Spartinivicinus poritis: one gene and its partner. The protein of the gene in region 1 interacts with the protein of each later gene in a pairwise test. Links are inferred from orthologs where the notes say so. Each region holds a gene or a part of one and is shown in the gene's direction. Other genes may lie near its edges. The genes, in order: recO and recR.

What was found.
Region 2: the proteins of recO (region 1) and recR interact in binary tests that used the Escherichia coli proteins (3 or more experiments, as listed by UniProt). The link is inferred for Spartinivicinus poritis from one-to-one orthologs.

What each region holds. Positions count from the first base shown.
Region 1 is NZ_JAPMOU010000001.1:111,637-127,938, reverse strand. What follows is about bases 13,263-16,099. They hold recO (DNA repair protein RecO), read left to right. Parts: upstream 13,263-14,211; coding sequence 14,212-14,988; downstream 14,989-16,099. Other genes in these bases: ORQ98_RS00505 (response regulator), read right to left, coding at 14,997-16,099; era (GTPase Era), read left to right, coding at 13,279-14,199; rnc (ribonuclease III), read left to right, coding at 13,263-13,289. Also shown: ORQ98_RS00585 (HDOD domain-containing protein), read right to left, coding at 1-656; CAF17-like 4Fe-4S cluster assembly/insertion protein YgfZ, read right to left, coding at 808-1,836; ORQ98_RS00575 (FAD assembly factor SdhE), read left to right, coding at 2,000-2,257; ORQ98_RS00570 (protein YgfX), read left to right, coding at 2,264-2,719; nadB (L-aspartate oxidase), read right to left, coding at 2,780-4,390; RNA polymerase sigma factor RpoE, read left to right, coding at 4,925-5,509; ORQ98_RS00555 (sigma-E factor negative regulatory protein), read left to right, coding at 5,614-6,285; ORQ98_RS00550 (MucB/RseB C-terminal domain-containing protein), read left to right, coding at 6,287-7,315; ORQ98_RS00545 (SoxR reducing system RseC family protein), read left to right, coding at 7,407-7,892; ORQ98_RS00540 (DegQ family serine endoprotease), read left to right, coding at 7,953-9,359; lepA (translation elongation factor 4), read left to right, coding at 9,556-11,355; lepB (signal peptidase I), read left to right, coding at 11,362-12,180; ORQ98_RS00525 (DUF4845 domain-containing protein), read left to right, coding at 12,229-12,603; more of rnc, read left to right, coding at 12,600-13,262; more of ORQ98_RS00505, read right to left, coding at 16,100-16,302. UniProt on the Escherichia coli protein: Involved in DNA repair and RecF pathway recombination.
Region 2 is NZ_JAPMOU010000063.1:14,138-23,447, forward strand. The notes cover bases 6,297-9,115. They hold recR (recombination mediator RecR), read left to right. Parts: upstream 6,297-7,311; coding sequence 7,312-7,920; downstream 7,921-9,115. Other genes in these bases: dnaX (DNA polymerase III subunit gamma/tau), read left to right, coding at 6,297-6,871; ORQ98_RS26030 (YbaB/EbfC family nucleoid-associated protein), read left to right, coding at 6,912-7,238; rnd (ribonuclease D), read left to right, coding at 7,913-9,115. In the rest of the region: ORQ98_RS26000 (bifunctional helix-turn-helix transcriptional regulator/GNAT family N-acetyltransferase), read right to left, coding at 1-111; EamA family transporter RarD, read right to left, coding at 237-1,133; ORQ98_RS26010 (LysM peptidoglycan-binding domain-containing protein), read right to left, coding at 1,594-2,436; ORQ98_RS26015 (DUF3179 domain-containing protein), read right to left, coding at 2,618-3,601; ORQ98_RS26020 (hypothetical protein), read right to left, coding at 3,692-4,060; more of dnaX, read left to right, coding at 4,622-6,296; more of rnd, read left to right, coding at 9,116-9,310. UniProt on the Escherichia coli protein: May play a role in DNA repair. It seems to be involved in an RecBC-independent recombinational process of DNA repair. It may act with RecF and RecO.

The sequences.
Region 1 (16,302 bases):
ACGTAATCTACTTTAGGGGAGTCTCGATCAAACTTGATATATTCTTCAGGCACTTTGGCAATCATGCTGGGGAAATCCCAGGCTTCAAGAATTTTGGTGCCTAGAGTGGGGTGAGTTTTTTCAATAACATGAGCCAGGGTAATACTATCGGGAATGTTAGAGATACTTTCCACATAAGTCAGCACTGGTAGTGCACCAATTTTATGCATGAGTCCTGCAAGCATTGCTTGGTCTGGTTGTAGCTTAGTATAGTGTCGGCATAACACATTGCAGATACCTGCAACTTCAGTGCTTTTAGACCACACATCGCGCATCATTTTGTCTACAACATCTGAAGTAGCTTGGAACATTTGCTCCATCGCCAGCCCGGTGGCAAGGTTGGCACTATAGGTCATACCTAGCCGATTCACCGCCATTTGGATATTATCGATTTCACGGCTGGTACGCATTAAGGGGGAGTTAACGACCTTTATAATGCGAGCGGTAATGGCGGCATCATTACTAATAACTTTTGCCAACTCAACCACTCCTGCTTCCGGGTCTTCTGCGGTTTCCCGTACTTTTAATGCTACTTCAGGAAGGGTTGGCAGGCTTAATTCATCATTTCTAAGTGCGTCTAAAATCTCTTCTTCAATTCGTTCTGACAGGTTAGCCATAGGGAAAGCACCCAAATTAATCAGTCCGGGATTAGTATAGTCCGTTTATTTGGCGAACAGATAAATATACCCCTAGTGTATTCAGGTTGTCGCAAAATTTACTTTCTGTACTCTTTTGCAACACCCTCTATTACCTGGGAGGTGTATCTTTTTAGACAGTATAGGGCAAATCCAACAATATCACTTTTTCATTTGGCTGTTTGGCAAAATATAAGTCATCTGCTGCAACTGCCTTATCTTGTAGTACAGCTAGTGCTTGGAACTGGTTATTGGTTATTTGTGCGCTATTAATCAAGTGGCCTACATTTGCCGTATGTGAGTGAGACTGGAGAGGAGTCATATTAGGAATCGGCTGATCTGTTTGGTATTGAATGCAATACAGATGATTTTTTTGTTTCCCTAAATATTGCATGCGCGCAACAATTTCTTGACCTGTATAGCAGCCTTTTTTAAAGCTTATACCTCCTGTTACCTGCATATTAAACTGTTGAGGAATAAATGCCAGGCGAGCTTCCTGGTTTACCCAAGCTAAACCAGCCTGAATATCAAGTAGTTGCCACTGGTTGTAACTAACTGGAGCAACTTCGGCAGGCAAGTTTTCCCATAATTGGACTGCAGTTGCTGTAGTTAACCAGACTTGATAACGATGGAGCTGGCTTGGTAGCTGACAAATCACCTGGTTACTAAAAGACTGGCTTTGTCCAGCTTCGGATGGTGTTGGTATTTGCTGGCTATTGAGTAATGAAGGGATATGTGAGCCTGTTAGTCCAAGGCTTACATATTGGTCAGTGACATTAAGCATTTCGGCTTTAAAAAAAGCACAGTATTTTTTCAGTTCTTCAATCATCGAGTCGACTAAATTACGATCCATAATTAGCCAAAAATGATTGGGCAAGCGAAGTAAGTAAAAGTTAGTAAGCATTCGTCCTTTGTTATTACAACAGGCACCTAATGTCAGGGTATTGTCTGGGAGTGCTTTGACATCACAAGTCAGTTGGCCTTGTAAAAATTGCTCAGCACCTTCTCCAGATACTTGTAAAATTCCTTGTGGTCCAAGGTCACTAATGATGGACTGTTGAGTTATGTCTGATAGCTCTTCTTGGTTATGGAAGCATGTCAGTAGATGGCCATCAAAGGTTGCACCCTGTTTAGTTAGAAATGATTGCCATGTGGTGGTCATGTTGAACATTTAACCTGTTGTTAGTGATGATGATAAAAGAGAATATGATTGACATATTACTGAGATTATCAACATGAATAAATGCGTAATTTGTTGAGGAAGCATATAATGCTAGGGCTAGGGAGTGGAACAGACCCTTATCTCAAAGTAGTAGAGGCTTGTTATGAAATCACAAACTGAACTCAATCGGTTATTTTGGCATAGTCGGCGCGGTATGCTGGAGTTGGATGTACTATTAGTGCCTTTTTTAAAGGAAGCTTATCCGCAGTTGAGCCCTGAAGATCAAGCCCGTTATGAAAAGCTACTGAGTTGTGAGGATCAAGATATGTTTGGCTGGTTTATGCAAAAAAGTCGCCCAGAAGACCCTGACCTAGCTCGTATTGTTGATATTATTTTGGATCGAGTGCAACCAAAGGAGTAGCGCTAAATTAATGGTCACCAACTTAAGTTAAAAATCAGTTCTTCTAAGGCGCTTTGTATTTACCTTACTAGTTTATATTTAGGGTTGGCAGTATTACTTTGTTGGCTGGTAAATATACACTGGGCACTTAAGTTAACTACGGTTGGTGGCCTACTGGCTTTTGGTTGTTATCAAACTTTGTTGTATGGATTAAAAAAGCTGCCAGGTAGCATTATTGAGCTTAGGCGGTTGAGTCAAACTCAGTGGCAGTTACTAACCAACCAGCAAGTTACTTTTCAGGGTGAGCTAGCAAATGACTGTTTTATCACTGTGCCCTTAACGATTGTTCGGATTAAAGTAGGCCAGTTGTCACGATACTCGCTGGTGATTACCCCCGACTCTGTTGATAAAGAAGCCTACCGTCAATTGCGAGTAATTTTAAGCCACGACTTTGCCACTGAGCCAGAAAACCCTATTCTTTAAAACCTAGCTTTGCAAAAGTCTCTCTTGTTGCAATTAGGTACAACTTTCTGTTGCTTACCGTTAGAAGTTCGCACCTAGAAAATTTTCAGGGATTAAGATAGTGTCAGTAGCAACGGGTAATTGCTCTGGATAGTCAAGGGTATAATGCAAACCACGACTCTCTTTTCGTTGCAAGGCAGACTGGATAATTAAGTCTGCAACGACAGCCAGGTTACGCAACTCAATTAAGTCATTACTGACTTTATAGTTGCTGTAAAATTCATAAATCTCTTGTTGTAAAAGGTCAATACGGTGTTTGGCACGCTGTAAGCGCTTATTGGTTCTGACGATGCCTACATAGTCCCACATGAACCGTCTTAACTCTTCCCAGTTGTGGGCAATAATAATGTCTTCATCTGAGTCAGTGACCTGACTCTCATCCCATGCTGGTACAGCTGGTGTTGTCTGGGTGTTTGGCAGTTTTGCTAAAATGTTTATTGCAGCAGAGCGGCCATAAACAATACATTCTAATAATGAATTACTGGCTAATCGGTTGGCTCCGTGTAAGCCTGTAAAGCTGGCTTCTCCAATAGCGTAAAGGTTGGGAATATCTGTTTGGCCATGCTGATCAACTAAAACTCCCCCACAAGTGTAGTGAGCGGCAGGCACTACTGGAATAGGTTCTTTGGTGATATCAATACCAAAGCTGGCACAGTGCTGTAATATGGTGGGAAAATGCTGCTCAATAAATTTGGCAGGCTTATGACTAATGTCTAAAAATACACAGTCTAAACCCAAGCGTTTCATTTCATGGTCAATGCCTCGTGCCACAATATCGCGAGGAGCTAATTCACCACGAGGATCAAACTGATCCATAAAGCGCTGGCCATTGGGTAATAGTAATTTGCCACCTTCTCCTCTAACGGCTTCAGAAATTAAAAATGACTTGGCATGGGGATGAAATAAACAAGTAGGGTGAAACTGATTGAACTCCATATTGGCTACTCGGCAACCTGCTCGCCAAGCCATCGCAATGCCATCTCCTGAAGCACCATCCTGATTACTCGTATATAGATAAACTTTGCTGGCACCACCTGTCGCAATGACAGTGAACTTAGTTTGAAATAGCTCTACTTGATCAGTGCTAAGGTTCAGTACGTAAGCACCTATACAACAGTTGTGAGCATGACCAAATTTTTGGCTATTAATCAAGTCAATGGCAACACGTTGGTCAAATAGAGTGATATTAGGATGAGCCTGTGCTTTTTCTATAAGTGTTTCAAAAATTGCTTGGCCAGTGGCATCGGCTGCATGGATAACTCGGCGATGGCTATGACCACCTTCTTTAGTAAGGTGAAAGCCATTGTTACTTTTTCTGTCTTTGGTAAAAGGCACGCCACTATTAATCAGCCATTGGATGCTTTCTTGGCTGTGACTAACGGTATATTTCACTGCATCTGCGTGGCAAAGACCCGCTCCAGCCTTTTCAGTATCGTTAATATGCGCTTCTATGGTATCGTCACTGTCAATTACAGCGGCAACACCTCCTTGGGCCCAATAAGTTGAGCCAGCAGCCAGGTCGGCTTTGCTTAATACGGCTACACTGGACTGTTCAGCAAGGTGAAGCGCTAACGTCAGACCTGCTGCACCGCTTCCGATAATGAGGACATCAAAATGATGGGCTGTTTTCATAGGGTGGGAGCTAATCAATGGGCATTTAACAAAAAACGCTAGTATAACTGCATACCCTTTATGGCGGCTAGCATGATTACGACACTAAAACTGTTAATTAAATAACGAGACTGCTGTGGCGCTAATCAACCAATTTTGTGAAAAGGCTTAAGGTTCTGGAAGGAACTTAAGGCGATTGAGTGAATCAATTATCCGTCAGGAAATAGAAAGTTGTTTTCTATTAATAGACTACAACTGTTGTTAGTTTGGCTGAGGTACAACTAGCTTGATAGCTAATCAGCAGTTAGGCAGACAGATAATACAGATAACTAAGGCATTTTTAGGTAGTTTAAGAAGGCAGTTGAGTAAAGTTAATTGGGTAAGTTGGTTTATTAAATCCTGCGGGGCATGATTAGATGACTTATCCTAAAAAAGCAGAGAACTTTTGTTATTGAGTATGGTCTACACAACAGAACAAAATGTGATGCTTCGGCAACTCCCACGGGGCTTTCAGCTGCAACTGCAGCCTTTAGCCATTGAGCGGGGGAGGTGGCGATGGTAAGTACGCAAGACTCGGATCAACGATTAGTTGAGCGAGTGCAACAGGGGGATAAGCGTGCTTTTGATATGTTGGTAATGAAGTACCAACACAAAATCCTGGGACTTGTTAGTCGTTATATTCATGATCATCAGGAAGTTCAGGATGTTGCTCAAGAAGCGTTTATCAAAGCTTATCGAGCACTTGATAAATTCAGAGGAGATAGCGCATTTTATACCTGGTTGTATCGAATTGCGATAAATACAGCAAAGAATCACTTAGTATCCAAGGGGCGACGCCCACCTGATACTGATGTTGATACAGAGGATGCTGAGTATTTTGAAGGGCAAAATCCTCTTAAAGATATTGAATCACCAGAAAATCGGCTTTTTCGTGATGAAGTAGAAAAAGTGGTCTACAAGGCAATTGCGGGCTTGCCTGATGACCTAAGAACAGCGGTGACATTACGAGAATTTGATGGCTTAAGTTATGAAGAAATTGCTGAGGTTATGCAATGTCCCGTTGGGACAGTGCGGTCACGAATTTTTCGTGCAAGGGAAGCAATTGATAAACAAATTAGGCCATTAGTTAACCAAGCTTAATGATTTAATAATTGGTTTGAGATTATTGAAGTTAAGCTATTTAAAGTTAGGCATGAAAGAGAAAGAAATGCGACAAAAATATAGCTATTCTTGTGAGGTGCCTCATGAATCAAGATGAACGTTTGTGCGAGTCATTGTCCGCATTCATCGATGGTGAGGCCAGTGAGTTAGAAATACACCGACTACTTAAACAGTCGCAAGAGAATGATGCGGTTAGACAAACATCATTTCGGTATCACCTGATTGGTGAGGCCATGCGACATGAAACGCATCAGTTTTCCTCCATTGATATTTCCTCTGCAGTGAGTGCTTCGATAAAGGAGGAGCCAGCGTTACAAGTTAGCTCTGTGAATGGAGCTGAAAAAACAGTGGTGGGGCGCTGGTTGCAGCCTTTAGCTAGTGTTGCTGTTGCAGCATCTGTTGCTTTTGCTGTAGTAGTAGGGGTGCAGGTATTTCAGGCTGAGCAATTAGAACAGCCAGGACAACCGCTTGCTGTTACTGATCAAGAAAGAGCAGCTGAAACTAATGCAAAATACACAGCACCTGCTTTTAATTCTGGGCCACAATTAGCATCATCGCCGCAAGTAGCAACTCCTGTCTCGGCTGTTCGACAGTCTTCTGTGAATTCGCCTCGGCTATTTCCTCAGCAGACAATTGACCAAGCAACGCAAACTCGCATTCAGTCTTATTTGATACAGCATGCTGAGCACTCGACTCTTACTAATGGTCAAGGTATTTTACCGTTTGCCCGGGTAGATAAATTTGAGACTCAGTAGTATGAAAAAGCGGTGTTGGAGTCGAGCTACCTCGTGGCTAGCTTTTTCATTATTGATTGGATCAAGTGGCAATATTTTAGCAGAAACCGGCCTGTCAGCTGCACAATGGTTGACAGGAATGACTAAGGCCTTTCGTGAATTAAATTATGAAGGCCAGTTTATTTATCAGCACAGCCAAGGCTTAAATAGTATTGCTATTACTCATTCTGTCACTGATGGCCAAGAAAGAGAGCGGTTGGTATTTTTAGATGGACCTAAGCGAGAGGTTGTGCGAGATGGTAACAAGGTAGTTTGTATAAATGCTGATAATGAAGTGATTCGCTTTGAGCGTGGTGACTCTCCATTAGCATTTGGCAGGGTTCTTAGTGAAAATCCAGGCAAACTAGCGGAACATTATAGTTTAAAAGTAGCAGGTAAAGGTCGAGTAGCAGGCCGAGAGGCGGTTGTTGTTTTAGTTCAGCCAAAGGATGAGTTTCGGTATGGCTATGAAATATGGTTGGATGAGGCCTCATCTTTGTTGTTAAAACTGGTCTTGCTTAACCGAAAAGGGGAAATGCTAGAACGACTCCAGTTTACTTCCCTTGAAGTGGGGCATGAAATACCTGAAACCAAGCTGGTTGCTTCGTTAAAAGGGTCTGTTAAATCAGAAAAAGTCATCGTATCCAAAGCTTACAATAAAGCTAATGACAAGCCAGGCGATAATGAAAGCTGGTATGTGAATTGGGTTCCTCCAGGGTTTGAGCTATTTCGTCGCAATCAACAGCATAGCCCTGTAACCAAAAAAGCAGTTGAGTCATTGATGTATACTGATGGTCTTGCAGGGTTCTCTGTCTTTGTAGAGGCAAAACCTACAAATGCTGTATCAGTCATTAAGCGAGAAGGTGCGATTACCGCGTTTACTAAAGTACTGTCATTTGAGCAAGGTGAGTTTTTAATTACAGTAGTAGGCGAGCTTCCTTTAGCAGCAGCTGAACGCATTGCAATGTCAGTAAAGTTGCAGAAAGGCAGTGCTGTTTCTATAAGCCAGTAGCCGTCTAAGCTTAATAACAAGTTATGTATAACTAGCTTTAGCAGCAACTGGGCTATTATTATAGGTTGAAATACAGTTGGTTTAGTTATTAATGGTTGAAGAGCACGGAATTGTAACAGCTATTGATAAAAATGGTGGTGCTTGGGTAGAAACCCAACAGCAGTCAGTATGTGGTCAGTGTGCCGCAAATAAGGGCTGTGGTCATAAGCTGTTAAATAAACTACCGTCATCTAGAAAGACTGCTTCTGCTTCCTCTATTAAAGTGAGAAGCGAACATTCCCTGCAAGTGGGCGACACGGTTGTTATTGGAATACCTGAAAATACTTTAGTCAAGGGTTCATTATTGGTTTATTTATTGCCTTTGATATTTATGTTATTTACCTGCTGGCTACTGAAGTGGCAAGGTTTTCAGGAACAGGTCACTATACTTTTTGGTTTTATCAGTTTGTTTCTGAGTTTTTATTTGTTACGAAAAATTATTAATAAAACATCTTTTCAACAATCACTGGAGCCCTCAGTGCTAAAGGTTTTAGTGCCTATTCAAGACGCTGAAAGCCCAATAGTGACTTCCTTATAAAGCTAACACTTTAAGACATTAGGTTAATAACAAACTCTTAGCGAAGGGATTAAATTTTTTATGAAAGTGAGATCTTGGCTTAAACAATCAACTGCAATTTTTGCATTGTTTATGACGGTTCAACTAACTGCTTATGCAAAGTCTTTACCTGAGTTTACGGAGTTAGTAGAAGAGGCTTCTCCTGCGGTAGTTAATATTAGTACGCTGCAGCTGCCGAAACAGAACCGAATGAATCGCTACTATTTTCCTGATGATGAAATACCTGATATTTTTCAAGAGTTTTTTGGTCGACCTCATCCTCAGCGCCCAGCTCCAGGTGGAAAGCCAAGACCGCAGTCGTTGGGGTCTGGGTTTATTATCTCAGAAGATGGCTACATTTTAACAAATAATCATGTGGTCAAAGGGGCTGATCAAATTATTGTTCGCCTGAGTGATCGCAGGGAACTAGAAGCAAAGCTGATTGGAGCAGATAAGCGTTCTGACTTGGCACTACTTAAAATTAAGGCTAAAAACTTACCAACCGTTGAACTGGGTACAACTGATAACTTAAAACCAGGGCAGTGGGTGGTTGCTATCGGCTCACCTTTTGGGTTTGACTACTCAGTAACCGCAGGGATTATCAGCGCTATTAATCGTAGTTTGCCAAGTGAAAACTATGTGCCTTTTATCCAAACAGACGTTGCTATTAACCCAGGTAATTCAGGTGGGCCTTTATTTGATATGGATGGTAAAGTAATTGGAGTGAATTCGCAGATATTTACCCGCTCTGGTGGATTCATGGGACTTTCATTTGCCATCCCCATTGATGTTGTAATGAATGTGGTGTCTCAGCTAAAAGATAAAGGTTATGTGAGCCGTGGCTGGCTAGGTGTTTATATTCAGGATGTAAATAAAGACTTGGCTGAGTCATTTGGTTTAGATAAGCCCCATGGCGCCCTTGTCGCTGAAGTTTTACCAGAAGGTCCTGCTGATGAGGCAGGGTTTAAACCAGGGGATATCATTACCCAGTTTGCTGAAAGAGAAATTGATGTGTCAGCTGATCTACCTCATGCGGTAGGCCAAACACCAGTAGGTAAAAAAGTGCCTGTTGAAGTGGTTCGCCAGGGTAAAGAGATTACGCTGGATGTTACTATTGGTGAGTTACCAGATGAAAAAGGGAAAACTCGTACTTCAGCACCAACCAAGTCAGGTAATCGGTTAGGCTTACAGGTGGAAGATCTGACTGATGAGCAAAAACGTAGATATGAAGTAAGTAATGGAGTCATTGTTACTGGCGTATTAGTTGGACCTGCTAGCTCAGTGGGTATCCGTCGGGGAGATATCATTACTGATCTCCACAACCAACCAGTAAATTCAGTACGTGACTTTAAACAGATAATGGCTAAGCTGCCTACTAACCGCTCAGTCTCAATGCGGCTGGTAAGAAATGCTCGGCCAGGCTATATCACTTTTAAATTAACAGAGTAGGTATTAGCTAATTATGTCAGGGCAAAATCTCTTGCCCTGGCAGACTATATCTCTTGCTGTTACATGACAGCCCTGCCACTAATGGGCTAAACTACCCGCCAAATTAACCGCTGAGCAATCGGCTTTGTCTGTTATAACTACTTAGTAATGCAGCCTGTTCCAGGATGCATCATTAGCATTATGTGTAGATTACATCGTGAGTGATTTAAGTCATATTCGTAACTTTTCTATTATTGCCCATATCGACCATGGAAAATCCACCATAGCCGATCGTTTTATCCAGCTTTGTGGAGGGCTTACTGAGCGAGAAATGGCTGAGCAAGTGCTTGATTCAATGGATTTGGAGCGTGAGCGAGGCATTACCATTAAAGCACAAAGTGTCACATTGTCTTATCAGGCAAAGGATGGCAAGGCTTATCAGCTGAACTTTATTGATACACCAGGCCATGTTGACTTCACTTATGAGGTTTCTCGATCACTTTCTGCTTGTGAAGGTGCATTGTTAGTGGTGGATGCAGCGCAAGGGGTAGAGGCTCAATCGGTAGCTAACTGTTATACCGCTATTGAGCAAGGGCTTGAGGTAGTGCCAGTGCTCAATAAGATGGATCTACCACAAGCTGAGCCAGAGCGAGTAGCCCAGGAAATAGAAGACATTATTGGTATTGATGCTACTGATGCAGTGCGCTGTAGTGCAAAAAGCGGTTTGGGTATTGAAGATGTATTAGAGCGACTAGTAGAACTGGTTCCTGCACCTGAAGGTGATATTGATGCCCCGCTGCAAGCACTGATCATTGACTCATGGTTTGACAACTACTTAGGTATTGTTTCATTAGTTCGGGTAAAACAGGGGCAGCTGAAAAAAGGCGATAAAATGCTGGTTAAGTCTACAGGTGCCAGCCATGTCGTTGATGATGTAGGCATTTTTACTCCAAAACGAGCAACCACGGGTGTGCTAAAAGCAGGTGAAGTAGGCTATGTTGTTGCTGGTATTAAAGACATTCATGGTGCACCTGTCGGTGATACCCTCACCTTAATAAAAACCCCTGAAGTGGCCCCCTTACCAGGATTTCAAAAGGTAAAACCACAAGTATATGCAGGCCTTTTTCCTGTTGTTTCGGATGACTATGAGTCATTTAGAGATGCATTAGCAAAATTAACCCTGAATGATGCTTCATTATTTTATGAGCCAGAAACGTCTGATGCGTTGGGTTTTGGTTTCCGGTGTGGATTTCTGGGTATGCTGCATATGGAAATTATCCAGGAGCGGCTCGAGCGAGAATACGATCTAGACCTGATTACCACGGCACCCACGGTTATCTATGAGCTGGAAATGAAAGATGGCTCTATTGTGATGGTGGATAATCCCTCGAAACTACCTGATCCCTCTAGTGTTCAGGAAATGCGCGAACCAATTGTGATAGCCAATATTTTGGTGCCACAAGATTATTTAGGAAACGTCATTAGCCTGTGTGTTGAAAAGCGTGGAGTGCAAAAAGATATGCAGTTCGTTGGTGGACAAGTGTCGTTATCCTATGAACTGCCTATGAGTGAAGTCGTGTTAGACTTCTTCGATCGTCTAAAGTCAGTGAGCCGAGGATTTGCTTCACTAGACTATACTTTCGATCGCTTTGAAGCATCTGATTTGGTTAAGTTGGATATCTTAATCAATGGCGAGAAAGTAGATGCTTTGGCTTTGATTGTTCATAAAGAACACTCAATGCGTCGGGGGCGAGAGTTGTGTGAAAAAATGAAAGAGATTATTCCTCGGCAAATGTTTGATGTTGCTATCCAAGCGGCTATTGGTGGTCATATTATTGCTCGGCAAACGGTTAAAGCATTGCGTAAAAATGTGACAGCTAAATGCTATGGTGGTGACGTTAGTCGTAAACGAAAACTGCTTGAAAAACAAAAAGCAGGTAAAAAGCGGATGAAACAAGTAGGAAAGGTCGAAATCCCCCAAGATGCCTTTCTAGCGGTGTTAAAAGTTGATAAGTAGGATTATATGGATATCAATTTCCCTCTGATTTTAGTGTTACTGGTATTTGGCACAGGTCTTATTTACCTGGTGGATGTGTTAGTACTGCTGCCAAAAAGAAGACTAGCAGTAGAGCAATACCGTTCAACCGTAACGGCTGAAGACCATGAGGTTGTAGCAGGTTTGCAGAAAGAGCCAGTGGGTATTGAAACCGCTAAATCAGTATTTCCTGTGTTATTTATTGTGTTGGTATTACGCTCATTTTTATATGAACCATTTCAAATACCCTCAGGTTCAATGAAGCCCACTCTTGATATCGGTGATTTTATTTTAGTCAATAAGTTTGCCTATGGTATCAGGCTGCCCGTTATTGGGACTAAAGTAATCGATGTTGGTGATCCACAACGTGGTGATGTGATGGTGTTTATCAAACCCGGAGACGATATTAACTTTATTAAGAGGGTGATTGGCTTGCCTGGTGATACCATCAAATATAAAGATAAAAAACTCTATATCAATGGTAATGTGGTTGAGGAGTCATTTATCACCAAACGAACTGATGTTGGAGCAGGCCCATATAAAGTATTTGAAGAAACAATTGATGAAAATAAGCATACCATACGCAAAATCCTAGGGGCTGCTTCAAGAAAAGATGGAGAAGGCGAGTGGGTAGTGCCAGAAGGACACTATTTTGTCATGGGTGATAATCGTGACAATAGCAATGATAGTCGCTTTTGGAAGTTTGTTCCGGATGAGAACATAGTGGGTAAAGCGGTGGCCATTTGGATGCACTGGCCAAAATGGACGCAATTACCTAGCTTTAAGAATAATGGAGCTATTAACTAGTTTTGGTAAGTAGCTAATAATTAATAAGAAACTAAGGGGCTATTGGGCATGAAACTTAAAAAGTCGCAGTTGGGCTTAACTGCATTTGGTTGGTTTTTAGCATTATGTGTAGGTGGTTTTGCTGTTGTAACGGTAATGAAGTTGGCACCTATTTATATGGATAATTATGCAATTCAAAATGTATTTGACTCATTGGATGAGCGCCCTGGCATTGCTAAATCAAGCCCCAGGCAGGTGCGGGACTATATTTCTAAAGGTTTTACCACCAATATGATTCGTGATGTAAATGTTAAAGATGTGGTCGTTAAAAAAGAGAGTGGTTTTCTTTCCGCCAGCCTTAAATATGAAAAGCGAGAGCACTTAGTCAAAAATATCGACTTAGTTTTAACATTTGAAAATAGTTGGAAAATCAAAGCCGAGTGAAAAAAGTAAACCAATCACTATTTCGAAAGCTAGGCTATAGCTTTGAGGATGAAAGTCTGCTTCTGTTGGCACTTACCCACAGGAGCTATGCAGGTGGGAATAATGAACGCCTGGAGTTTTTAGGTGACTCGATAGTTAATTTTATTATTGCTGAGGCGCTTTATCAGCAGTTTCCTCAGGCTAAAGAAGGACAGCTTAGTAGGCTGCGTGCAAAATTAGTACGGGGTGCCACTCTAGCTAAAATTGCTAAAGAATTTGGTTTAGGTGATTACTTGCGGTTAGGGTCTGGAGAGCTTAAAAGTGGTGGCTTTCGCCGCGAATCTATTTTAGCTGATGCGTTAGAAGCATTAATCGGTGCTATTTATCTTGATAATGGGTTGGACACTTGTCGTGAACGAGTTTTGGCCTGGTTTGCCCCTCGTTTAGAAAAGCTTTCATTAGACGATACCCAAAAAGACCCTAAAACTCGTTTGCAAGAATACCTGCAAGCAAAGCAGTTGGCGCTACCAGTATATGAGGTGGTGGATATTAAAGGTGATGCCCATGACCAGACCTTTACTATTGAGTGTGTGGTAGCAGGTTTAGCAGAGAAAACCAAGGGTATTGGCTCCAGTCGCCGAGGAGCAGAGCAAGAAGCAGCACGTCATGCATTGCAACAACTAGGAGTAGATGGTAGTGGTAACTAATTCAAACTCAGCCTCAGATCAAGAGTTGCACTGTGGTTTTGTTGCAATTGTCGGGCGGCCTAATGTTGGTAAGTCTACTTTACTTAACCAAATACTGGGGCAAAAACTTAGTATTACCTCAAAAAAGCCACAGACTACTCGGCATCAAATTCTAGGTATAAAAACAGAGGCAACTACTCAGGCGATTTATGTTGATACTCCAGGGTTGCACCTTGCGAATAAAAAAGCATTGAATCGTTATATGAATAAAACGGCTACCATAGCTTTGCAGGGTGTTGATGTGGTGGTGTTTGTGGTTGATCGAACTGGTTGGACAGACGAAGACCAGCTGGTATTGGAGAAAGTATGTAATCTTCATTGTCCGGTTATTTTAGCTGTAAATAAAGTTGATCAACTGAAAGACAAGTCAGCACTTTTACCCCATATTTCTCTACTAAATGAAAAAATGACCTTTGCTGATATTATTCCAGTTTCAGCAGAAACCGGGCTCAATGTTGATCGTTTAGAGCAATTGGTTGGTGATTATTTGCCTAAAAGTCATCATTTCTATGATGAAGACCAAATTACTGATCGCAGCTCACGATTTTTAGCCGCTGAGATCGTTAGAGAAAAAATTATGCGACAGTTAGGGGATGAGGTTCCCTATCAAATCACGGTGGAAATAGAACAGTTTCAAGTCGAGTCAAAGCTAATAACAATTAGTGCTTTAATATTGGTAGAAAAAGCCGGTCAAAAAGCCATTGTTATAGGTAAAAAAGGAGAGCAGATTAAAATCATTGGCCGTGATGCTAGAGTCGACATGGAAAAATTGTTTGATAATAAGGTGATGTTGAACTTGTGGGTCAAGGTGAAAAGTGGTTGGTCTGATGACGAGCGTGCACTGAATAGTTTGGGTTATACAACAGATTAAAGCCTGCTTTTTATGACGGTTTCTGATGATGGGTATGTACTGCATACCCGTCCCTTTCAAGATAATAAAGCAATTGCTATTGTATTCACGAAGCAGCAAGGGTTGCAGCGAATAGTTTTCCAAACTAGTAAAAACTCTAAAAAACAACCGAGTTTTCGGCATTTTTTACAGCCATTCCAGTCACTTTGGTTAACCTGGAAAGGTAATGGTGAATTAAAAACAGGTAAAGCTGTTGAGCTAAGTGGCTTACGCTATTCACTGCTGGGTAAGTTACTTTACTGTGGCCTTTATTTGAATGAATTACTAATAAGATTATTGCCTGCTGAAGAAGCATCACCCCAACTATTTAATTGTTATCAACAGGCCCTGACACTTTTACAGCAGGATCCTCAACAAACTGAAGTATATCTTCGCCAGTTTGAGTTTAGTTTGTTAGCAGAACTGGGCTATGCTGTTTCATTTGAGCATGATGTTAATGGTAATGACATTAGCTCTACGGCAAGTTATGCCTTTCTACCTGACCAGGGGTTTTGCATTCAGGAACAGTATCTTCATTCAAAGAGGGCTGATATTTATTTGTTTTCTGGCACTGATCTACTGACTTTAGCTAGTTTGCCATGGTTAAATGGATATGGTGATATACAATCCAGTAGTGACCAGCTTGATATCCCGCAGGCGTGGACTAAGCCACTAAAGGTAACAGCTAAGCGAATTGCCAGAATGGCATTAGCGTTGCATTTAGGCGGTAAGCCGCTAATGAGCAGAATGCTGTTTTCTAAACAAAAATAGAACTTTGTTTATTCGGTACCTTCATGTCTTCGCTGCCAGTCCAGTAGTTGCTCAATTTGTTCAATTAGTTCTTCCATAGCACCTGCCACTTTGCGTCTTTCTTCTTTATTTTTTTCAGAAGCTTTTAATATGGTTTCCATATTATTACAAGCATTACGCAATAGCGGTACACCACAATAACGAGTGGCGCCATGTAGCTTATGGACAACTTCCAGTAGTCTTGGCCATTGTTTATTTCGATATAATGCTCTTATTTGTTCTTGTTCATTTTTTAAATTTTCAAACAGCATGGATAACATATCGTTGGCAAGGTCTTCTTTTCCACCGGCTAACTTTATTCCTTCTGTTAAGTCTACTACTTTTGTTTCAGGCTCAGCATGACTTGTATCATTCAGATAATCCGTACCTTTAATAGGTGCTACATGTAAGCCTGTCCATTTTTTTATGATATGTTGCAATTGATTTTCATTAATAGGCTTGGTCATGTAGTCATCCATACCAGCCAACAATAACTGTTTTTTTTCTTCTGCTAAGGCATGGGCAGTTAGCGCAATAATAGGGATGCGTCGCTCTGACAGTTCTCTTTCACGGATTCTACGGGTTGTTTCCAGGCCGTCCATATGTGGCATTTGCACATCCATAAAAATAAGGTCAAAGTGGTATTGTTTAGTTTTAATAATGGCCTTGGTACCTGAGTCTACCGCAGTTACTTTTGCACCAAGGTCTTCTAACAGTGCAGTAACCAGGCGTAAGTTAGCTGGGTTGTCATCTACTGCCAGGATATGGGGTTGGCGAGTAATAGCTTGATTAATACGCCGGGCAATATTACTTTGATTACCTTGAGGGAGTTTACTTTTCTCAAGTAATAAATAAGAAAGTGCTCGATATAGACGGTTGTGACAAAGCGGCTTAACAATACAAAGCGCATTATTGTGTTGGTCTAATATGTTATTAATTGCTTCTTCTTTATTGGTATGAGCCAAAATTACCAAGTACTGTTTATTTTCATTGGCTGCTTTAATTAATGATCTTATTTTTTCTAAATCTAAATAAGCAGGGTGATGGCTAACCACTAATACATCATAGGTTTTTCCCTGGGTTTTGGCCTCTTGGGGTTTTTCTTCTAAACAAGACTCATTAGCGCAGCTATCAACATTTAAGTCATACTCAGAAAGCAAATGAACAATCGCTTGTCTGGCGAGGTCATGGTGTTCCATTATCAGTACATGGGTATTGGAAAAAGCAGGGAAGTGCTCTTTTAAGGTAGGCTCATTGGCTTTGGGTACAGTTAAAGTAAACCAAAACGTAGAGCCT
Region 2 (9,310 bases), on another replicon or contig:
AACCGCAGTGGTTTGATAAATCTCGGTTACTTCTTGCATAAAGTGGTCACTTAGCCGCTTTAAACGGCTGCCTAATGCTTGGGAGCCAAGTTCAGAGATGAAATCCTGCATTTAATTTAACTTATTACGTAAGTTCTTACGTAATTTTATAAATGACTTGCCAACTAAGCAACTATCACCTGATAGTTATGGGCAATAATTATCTAAGGAACGAGTGTACTCCTAAAACACTATGTCTATTCGGTGCATTTTGCGGGTGTTTGCTGCCACTTCATATCAAAGCTGTAAATAATCAGCCCAGTCCAAATCAGAAAGAAACAGATCAACCTGGGTAAACTAAAGGGTTCGTTGAATAACCAAATAGCCATCAGAAAAGTCATGGTTGGACTGATATATTGAATAAAACCAATAGTCGATAAGGGGAGCCGTGTGGCTGCGGCAGCAAAGAATAGCAGTGGAATAGTTGTGATTAGGCCAGCGAAGATCAACTTATAGTGTTCCAGCTGCTGCCAGTTAAAGTAATTAGTATCAGTATTTAGCAGATAGATAAAATAGCCTGCGGCGATTGGTAGCATCAGCAATGTTTCAATAAAGAGCCCAGGAATGGCGGGCACCTGAATTTTTTTACGTATAAGCGTATAAACACTGAAACTGCAGGCTAATATTAGCGCAACTAATGGCAGCTTACCCAAGCTTAATAGCTCAACTGCTACACCGGCAATGGCTAGGCATACGGCAAAGTATTGTCTTTTAGAGAGGCGCTCAGCTAAAAACAGATAGCCCAGTAATAGGGTTGTTAAAGGGTTAATAAAGTAGCCCAAACTGGTTTCCAGCACTTTGTTATTGGCAATAGCCCAGATAAACGTCAGCCAGTTTAAAGCAGCTAATGTAGAGGACAGTAACAGGCCACTAAACTGTCGTCTGTTTTTTAATAAAGAGAAGGCGCTGCGTAGCTGTCGAGTGAAACAGAGTAGTGGCAGCAGTAAAATTACTGACCAGATCACCCGGTGCACCAGTACTTCCGGTGGGGGGACGTCTGCTACCCACTTAAAGTAGAGTGGTGCGGTTCCCCAAATAAAGAAAGCAATAAGAGCAGAAATAATACCCATTCGTTGATTATCAGTGGCAGTCACAAATACAACCTCGTTTACTGAAAATGCCAAAAATTCGGCATGCTGAACTACTATCAGTGGTGCCTTGAATTCCAGTAGCGTTTTGAATTCATCGTGTCTTGCTAACCGGTGATGAACAAAAAATGATGCCAGGGGTGTGCAGGAAAAAGGTAAACTATTACACCTTTTTATACTATTTGAATAAGAGTTTGCTGTGAGTAACCACTCATCGCTAAACTTACCTACAGTCCTGGTAGACTAAAACACTACTTATTCTTAAGCCTTGTATCTTAGGCCCTGTTTTTCAGGCCTTATTACTCAGGTTCAATATATTTAATTGTTGCTGAATGTAGATTCAGGGTATGAAAAGAAGAGGGCTTCTATCCTAAGATGAATTACTGCGTTAGGCAAGTGGAACTTTGGAGTATACCCATGCAGCTTGTGGCTACATGGGTGATAGCAGCTTTTTACAATCCAGAGTTTAACAGCCTAGTACTTGCTTTGCCTGGGTGAGGTAATGCTGACGGTCATCCAAGCCATTTAGGCCGCCGTTAATACGGCGAGTAATGGTACGAATGTCGTCTTGATCGGCATAGCGATTTAAGCTGTTTTTATTCCAGTACCAGCCAGCAGCATCTACGACAACCGTTGGGTTTTGAGCGACTTCATCGGGCATGCTGACTACATCGACTCCACTGTCTTTTTTATAAGACTGATAATTCGTTTTTCCAGTCAACTGAATAAAACCACGGCCTCGATAACGCCAACCATCACCGCTACTTTCATTACCATTACCCATTCGATTAGCATACACTCGGTTAGCTATTTTTTCGGGGTTGCGGGCATATTGGCTGGCCAGGTTATCATTGGGAAAATATTTACCAAATACCTGAATCAGTGCTTCTTTACTGTAATTCAGGTTTTCACTCACATAGCGTAATCCACCACTTTCATGGGCAATTTGAGCAATAAAGTGGGCTATTCTGAGTGAGGTGTTGATTTGGTATTTATGAAGGCAGCGGTTAATTGCAGAAAAATAATGGGACAATGTTTCTTCTTTAGTTCGGGGAAGAATTTGTTGCAGCTGTGATAAACTAATGAGGCTGCCTGTCTCTTCGGTATCCACTTCACTTGTGGCCGCTTGCTGTTTGACAGGCTGCGTTTGCTCTATATTAGGTATAACCAATTGTTGACCTATTTCCAGGCGATTAATGTCCTCTAATTGATTGGCTTTGGCAATTTCTGGATAGCGCATGGCATCACCATAATATTGCTTAGCAATACGCCCTAAGGTATCACCTGCCACTACCGTGTGCGTTAACATGTAGATGTCCTCCCTGGTTATTTCAACAACACATAAATAAGTCTACTGCTGTTGTATTTATTTGTTTGCAATCTGTTGATTCTATTAAGTCATTAGTTGATTGACCTGAACAGGCTTAACAGCATTGAATTTACTGTTAAGCATAGACCTTATTTTGAAAGCCGGTTAGCTGTCAGAGTCGCTAATTGGTTTGGCCTTCCGCTTGAAAAACGGCTGTTGAAGGATAAAAAGCATACCAGGCAAACCAATAAGCAATGACCGTAGGAATTTCTTTGCCATTTGCTGCAAAGGCATTGGCTGTACGGTGGGTTAGGTTAAAACGAATGGTAATCGGTTGCTGGTTGAGTTGGGTATCAAGTGTCGTTAGTTTATTTTGCCGTAAATATTTGTCTAGCTCAACGAAAGGGAAAGCTTTGTGTTGACCATTTATTTCAATGCCTAATACGAGCTCCTTAGGATGATAACGGTTACTGGAAGCGGTAACAGGAAAAAAGACATCTCTAATACTGTCGTAGTTTCCATAGGGTGAGCGTTGATATTGGCGCTGGTAACCAGTCTTAGTTGATAACACCAAAGAGTGAGGATAACGCTGTTGCCACTCCTCCCAAGTCGTATGACTCACTGGTAATCGCTTAAGGGTTTGTTCTCGATAATGTCCTGTAATTGCTTTAGATAGTATTTGCGACCAAAGAGATTCGGTTTCTCGATCGTATAACAACACATCACTGTTATACAGTAGTCCAGAAACACCAAACGTTAATGCTTGCCCAGCCACTTCAGCAGAAAAGACCATACCTGTACCACATAGTGGACAGTAGGTGATTGTGACTGGCTGGCGATTAATCGTGTCATTAACGATTTCATGGTAGTTCAGGATTTTAATTGGGTAGGCCTTACTGTGGCCATTGATTGTTACACCGAGTACTCGATCTTCAGGCTTTAGAAAGGCTTGAGCTTGTGCTGCTTTCACAAACTGAGGTTGGTCAATAGCGGGAATACCATCACGGGGTGGCCCACCGTGAAAAATTTTCTCTGCTGGGATAGTACTGTTGGTCAGGTTAAAGCCATTATTAGATAGCCAGTGACTTTCTGCCGCTAGTATTTGGCTGAGCAAGGTGCTCAACAACAAGCTACTCAGGGTGTAAACCAGAGATAAGTAACGCATTACTTATGTATCTCTAAGTTGCTGGTATACCTATAAAGAAACCCTTTGGGTTGGGTTTCTTTCAGATTTTTTTGCTTCCTCTGCTACTGCTTAATGCGCACGTTTAATGGGAGACTCTCGGGTGGCTTTAGGGGAAATACCCGGCAGCTGACAGTGAGTGACTTGCTGGCGGATAAACTGGCGAGCCAAGGGTAAACTGCCAAAGTAAAATGGCTGGTAGCAGCAACTACGCGTATGGTCGCGGTATTCAACATACACTACCCAGAATGGTTTGCTGTGGCGCCTCGGTTGTTTAATCCACAGTTGGCTGGCCCAGTAATAGAGCAGGCAGTGATACTGTTGGTGCTCAACATGACCAGCAAATTCAGCAAGCTCCTGTTGAGAGGTAATATCCGCAGGCTTGGGCAAAGGAGCAAAGGCATTTGTATTGGTATGCTGAAAAAGGTGTTGGTTGATCATCGTGTTCTCCTGCTACTTAAACAGAGAACTGACGTTTGGTTTGAGAGAGCCTATTTAGTTGCTTGGCCTTGATGCGCTATCGCATTTCAATGGGGCCATGCCACATCTCCGTCACCGGAATCCACCTTGCTTAGGTTAGCAGGTTGGCAAGGACGTCAGTCCTATTCTTGATGTATGTTGAATTAGTTGATAATAAGTTAACGTCTATATTTTTCTGTTAAAAGTTACTGAGTACTGCTTATGTTTTAAAGTTTTTTGCTGGCCAATAGCCATTTACCCAGCGCTCAATATAGTCAAACTTTATGTATAAAAATAGCATCAGTGGTCAATATTGTGAGCCTATTAAAGCAGTATCGACCTTGCAACTCAAGTATCCTTTTGCCTGGTATCTGATAATAGAAATGACGCAGTCATTAGGCTTTCCATATTATCCTACAGGTGCATGTCCCTTAGTAAACTCTTAGGCGTAAAAGCAAAGTTTGATATACTGAGAGGTTTTATCTGTTGCGGTAGGTAAAGTAGTATGCAACATCTCATCAATCAGCGATTTCAGGCAGCTAAATGAGCTATCAGGTATTGGCCAGAAAGTGGCGGCCAAAAACATTTAAAGCTATGGTTGGACAAAATCATGTACTCCAGGCATTAATTAATGCATTGGATCATGGCCGGTTACACCATGCCTATTTGTTTACTGGCACGCGAGGGGTGGGGAAAACCACCATTGCTCGTATTTTAGCCAAATGTTTGAACTGTGAAACGGGTATTAGCTCGGAGCCTTGTGGCCAATGTTCTGCCTGTCAGGAAATCGACCAGGGACGTTTTGTTGACCTGCTAGAAGTGGATGCGGCATCCCGAACCAAAGTAGAGGATACCCGCGAACTGTTGGATAATGTGCAGTATGCGCCTACCCGTGGTCGGTTTAAAGTATACCTGATTGACGAGGTGCATATGCTGTCAGCTCACAGTTTTAATGCATTACTCAAAACCCTTGAAGAACCGCCACCTCATGTGAAGTTTTTGTTGGCAACCACAGACCCGCAAAAACTGCCAATCACGATTTTGTCTCGGTGTTTACAGTTTGGCCTGAAAAATATGTCGCCAGAGCGGATAGTTGATTATCTGACAACGGTGTTGGAAGCCGAGCAGGTAGGCTATGAGTCAACAGCACTGTGGCAAATAGGTCGAGCTGCGGATGGCAGTATGCGGGATGCATTAAGCCTGACGGATCAAGCCATCGCTTTTGGTAATGGCCAGGTGACAGAAGATAAAGTCGCTGCCATGTTAGGCACGATTGATCAGCGGCAGGTCTATCGAGTAGTTGAGGCTTTAGCTAGTCAGCAGCCTGTCGCTGTCTTAGCGGCTGTTGCTCACTTAGCAGAATTTGCCCCTGACTATATTAGTGTATTAGCAGATATGCTGTCCGTGTTTCACCGGGTTGCGTTGGCGCAAATGGTGCCAGATGCTGTCGACAACAGTCAGGGTGATCAGCAGCAAATATTGGGATTAGCCACTGACATGACGGCAGAAGATGTACAACTGTTTTATCAGATTGGTTTGCAAGGGCGGCAGGATTTAGCGATTGCACCAGACCCTCGTTCAGGGTTTGAAATGGTATTGTTACGGATGCTGGCTTTTCGCCCTCAGCAAGGCCCAGTAGTACCTCCGACTCAGCCATTGCCTGGCACTGAAGAACCACCCATTGATAAGGCCAATGACAAGTCCAATGATAAGGTCTGTCAGCCTGGCCAAGGCAGTAATACATCAAGTGCAGCAGAAACCAATTCTATGGAAACTCACTCCTTAGAAGCCAATAGCCTACCTGGTCAATCAACCATTGCTAATGAGCCTCAACAGTCGCTAGAGCCTCAGCAATTGCCAGTGTCTCCTAAACATACGGAACCTACTACTTCTCAACAGGTGGTGGAGTCAAGCCCTGCCAATGCTGTGGTACAGGCGTTACCTGCTAGTGGGTTGGAGCAAAGTCCAGAGCCTGCAGGATACAAGCAAGCTGTGACTGATATCAGTCAAACCGATGTTAACCAGCCATCAGGGCAAGTGAGTCAGGCAACAATGACAAGTGATGCTGCTGCTGAGCTGGCCAGCTACCAACAATATGCAGAAGCGATGGTGCCGGATTATGAAGACTACTCCGCAGCCAGTGCATATCAACAACCATCACCTATAGCAGAGCAGCCAGTTGCCAGTTACCCCACTCCTGCTGTGGGCGCGGAACAACCAATGACTGGGGCTGCTGCAACTCAAGCGAGTACAAAGGTAGATAATACCTCTGCGCTTAAGCAAGCCATTGCCGCAACAGCAGTACCTGTTGAAGCAACGTTAACGACTTCAGAAATGGTTAAACCTGCTGCTTCGGCGACTATGCTTAAAGAAGAGGTAGCAAAAACATTTACGTTAACCACTGTAAAGCCAGAAGATTGGCCGCAACTCTATGCTCAGTTATCAATCAGTGGTGCGGCTAATGCCATTGCTCAGCAAATGGAGCTGGTCGAGATAACTGCCGGGCTTTGGTATTTTCGTATTGCCAAAGAACATACGGTATTACTGAATGACAGCCAGATTCAGCGGGTGAGCCAGGCGCTATCTCATTATTTTGCTACTGAAATTCAAGTATCACTTGATAAGGTAACAGCAACTAAAGCAGAAACCCCAGCCGCATATCGTGCCCGGAAGCGACGGGAGCGACAAGCTGCAGCAGAACAAAGTATTATTAGCGACCCAAATGTGCAGGCATTAATGCAGCACTTTTCTGCTACAATCGTCGAAAACTCAGTAATGCCAATCGACTCTTAAGCATTACTGGTATTTAGCCAAAGCAAAATGAGGTTTTTATATGTTTAAAGGTGGTATGGGCAACCTAATGAAACAAGCCCAGCAAATGCAAGAGCAAATGCAAAAAGTGCAAGAAGAACTGGCCAATGCCGAAGTGACAGGTGAGTCTGGTGCTGGGCTGGTAAGTATTGTGATGACAGGCCGCCATGATGTTAAGCGAGTGAATATTGACCCTAGCTTGCTGCAAGAAGATAAAGAAATGCTTGAAGATTTAATTGCGGCTGCAGTTAATGATGCAGTACGTAAAGTAGAAAAAAATAATCAAGATAAAATGGCCAACCTGACAGGTGGTATGAAGCTACCTGAGGGTTTTAAGTTTCCATTTTAGCAGCCAGAGAGGTAGGGGTAACGCACTCTAGTGGTGCCCCTCTCGTGCATTAGTCGACAGTTACAGCACACCTATGTCTTTTAGTCCTTTAATTTCTGAATTAATAGCTGCATTTCGCTGTTTGCCCGGTGTAGGTCCCAAATCAGCCCAACGGATGGCACTGCACTTACTGGAGCGTGACCGGCAAGGCGCATTGCAACTGTCTTATAGTTTGCAGCAGGCTGCAAATCAGGTAGGCAATTGTCAGCAATGCCGAACCTTATGTGAAACCTCACTTTGCCCTATTTGCAGCAGCAGCCGGCGGCAACGGGAAACAATCTGTGTTGTTGAAACACCCGCTGATGTATTGGCGATTGAGCAAGCGGGTGGCTTTAACGGTTTATATTTTGTGCTAATGGGGCATTTGTCACCACTTGAAGGAATTGGTCCAGAGCAGCTGGGCTTGGACCAGTTGATTAGGCGGGTAAAACAAGACCAGGTTGAAGAGTTGATTTTGGCCACTAACCCTACCGTAGAGGGTGAGACCACCGCTCATTATATTGCAGACCAGCTCCAGGGCTTACCTGTTAGATTATCAAGAATTGCGCATGGTATTCCCTTGGGAGGCGAGCTGGAATATGTCGATGGTGGAACGTTAGCTCATGCATTGGCTGGACGTAAACCCTGGTTAATCAATGACTGATACATTGCATTCACCTGCTTCTCCTCACTGGATTACAACCAATGAGGCTTTAGCCCAGCATGCCCTTGCCTGGTTAGAGCAGCCACATTTAGCGTTGGATACTGAGTTTTTCCGCTGCCAGACTTTTTATGCAAAGCCAGGTCTGATTCAGCTGGCAACAGCTGAACAGGTATTTTTTATTGACCCCTTGCAAGTCACTGACTTTGAGCCTTTAGCCAAGGTGCTTGCAGCCCCGCAAGTCATCAAAGTGTTACATGCTTGCAGTGAGGACCTGGAAATATTTCAACAGTTAACAGGGACACTCCCCGTACCACTGTTTGATACCCAGTTGGCTGCAGCATTTTCGGGGTTGGGGCCATCAGTGGGCTATCAACGCCTGGTGACTGAACTATTGGGTATTCAGTTAGCTAAAGATGAAACACGCTCAGATTGGTTACAGCGACCGCTATCGGATGCACAAATTACTTATGCAGCATTAGATGTACATTACTTGTGGCAACTCTATCAGCCATTGTTGAATCAGCTAAATACACAACAAAGACTTGGCTGGTTACAAGAGGAGTGTCAACAACTTATTGAGCAAGCGGCTAATCCTCTCTTACCCGAGAATGCCTATCAACAAGTTAAATTAGCCTGGAAACTGCGTCGCAGTGAGCTGGCTATTTTGCGAAAGTTAGCGGCCTGGCGAGAAAAAGAAGTAAGGAAGCGGGATATTCCCCGTCATCGCCTCTTGACGGATGATCAGCTGTGGTGGTTAGCCCGGATTAAACCTCGCAAGCTGGTACAGCTGGACAAAGTGCGTGGCATTCGTAAAGACCAGGTAGCTCGGGAGGGTCGCACGATTTGTGGTATTATTGCTAAAGCATCGGCAGAGCCTGCAGGTCAGTGGCCCAAACGATTACCTAAGCCTTTACCAAAATCGAGCAAACCTTTAATTACTAAAGTTAAAAAGCTGGCAGCAAACTTGGCTACAACGCTTAGTTTGCCCCCAGAGTTGGTGATTAGAAAAAAGCAGCTAGAAGCACTAATAAGAAGTGGGTTATCAGATGGTCATTTTAACTGGCCTGATAATTTACAGTCCTGGCGTCGTCAGTTACTGGGCGAGTCGTTACTGGCGGAGTTAAGGCAACTGGCAAAGCAACAGCAATGTAGTACGGTTATGAACAAACAAATTGTTTCTATTTACAAAAGCCCTAACAAAGATGAAATGTATTTATATGCGGCAAAGCAGGCGAAATTATCTGAAGTGCCTGAGGCTTTATTGCAATTATTTGGTAAACCAGAGCATGTAATGGATTTGCTGCTGACTCCAGAAAAATCATTAGCAAGAGTGGAAGCTAGCCAGGTAATGAAAGACATTGATGAAAAGGGGTTTTATCTCCAGATGCCG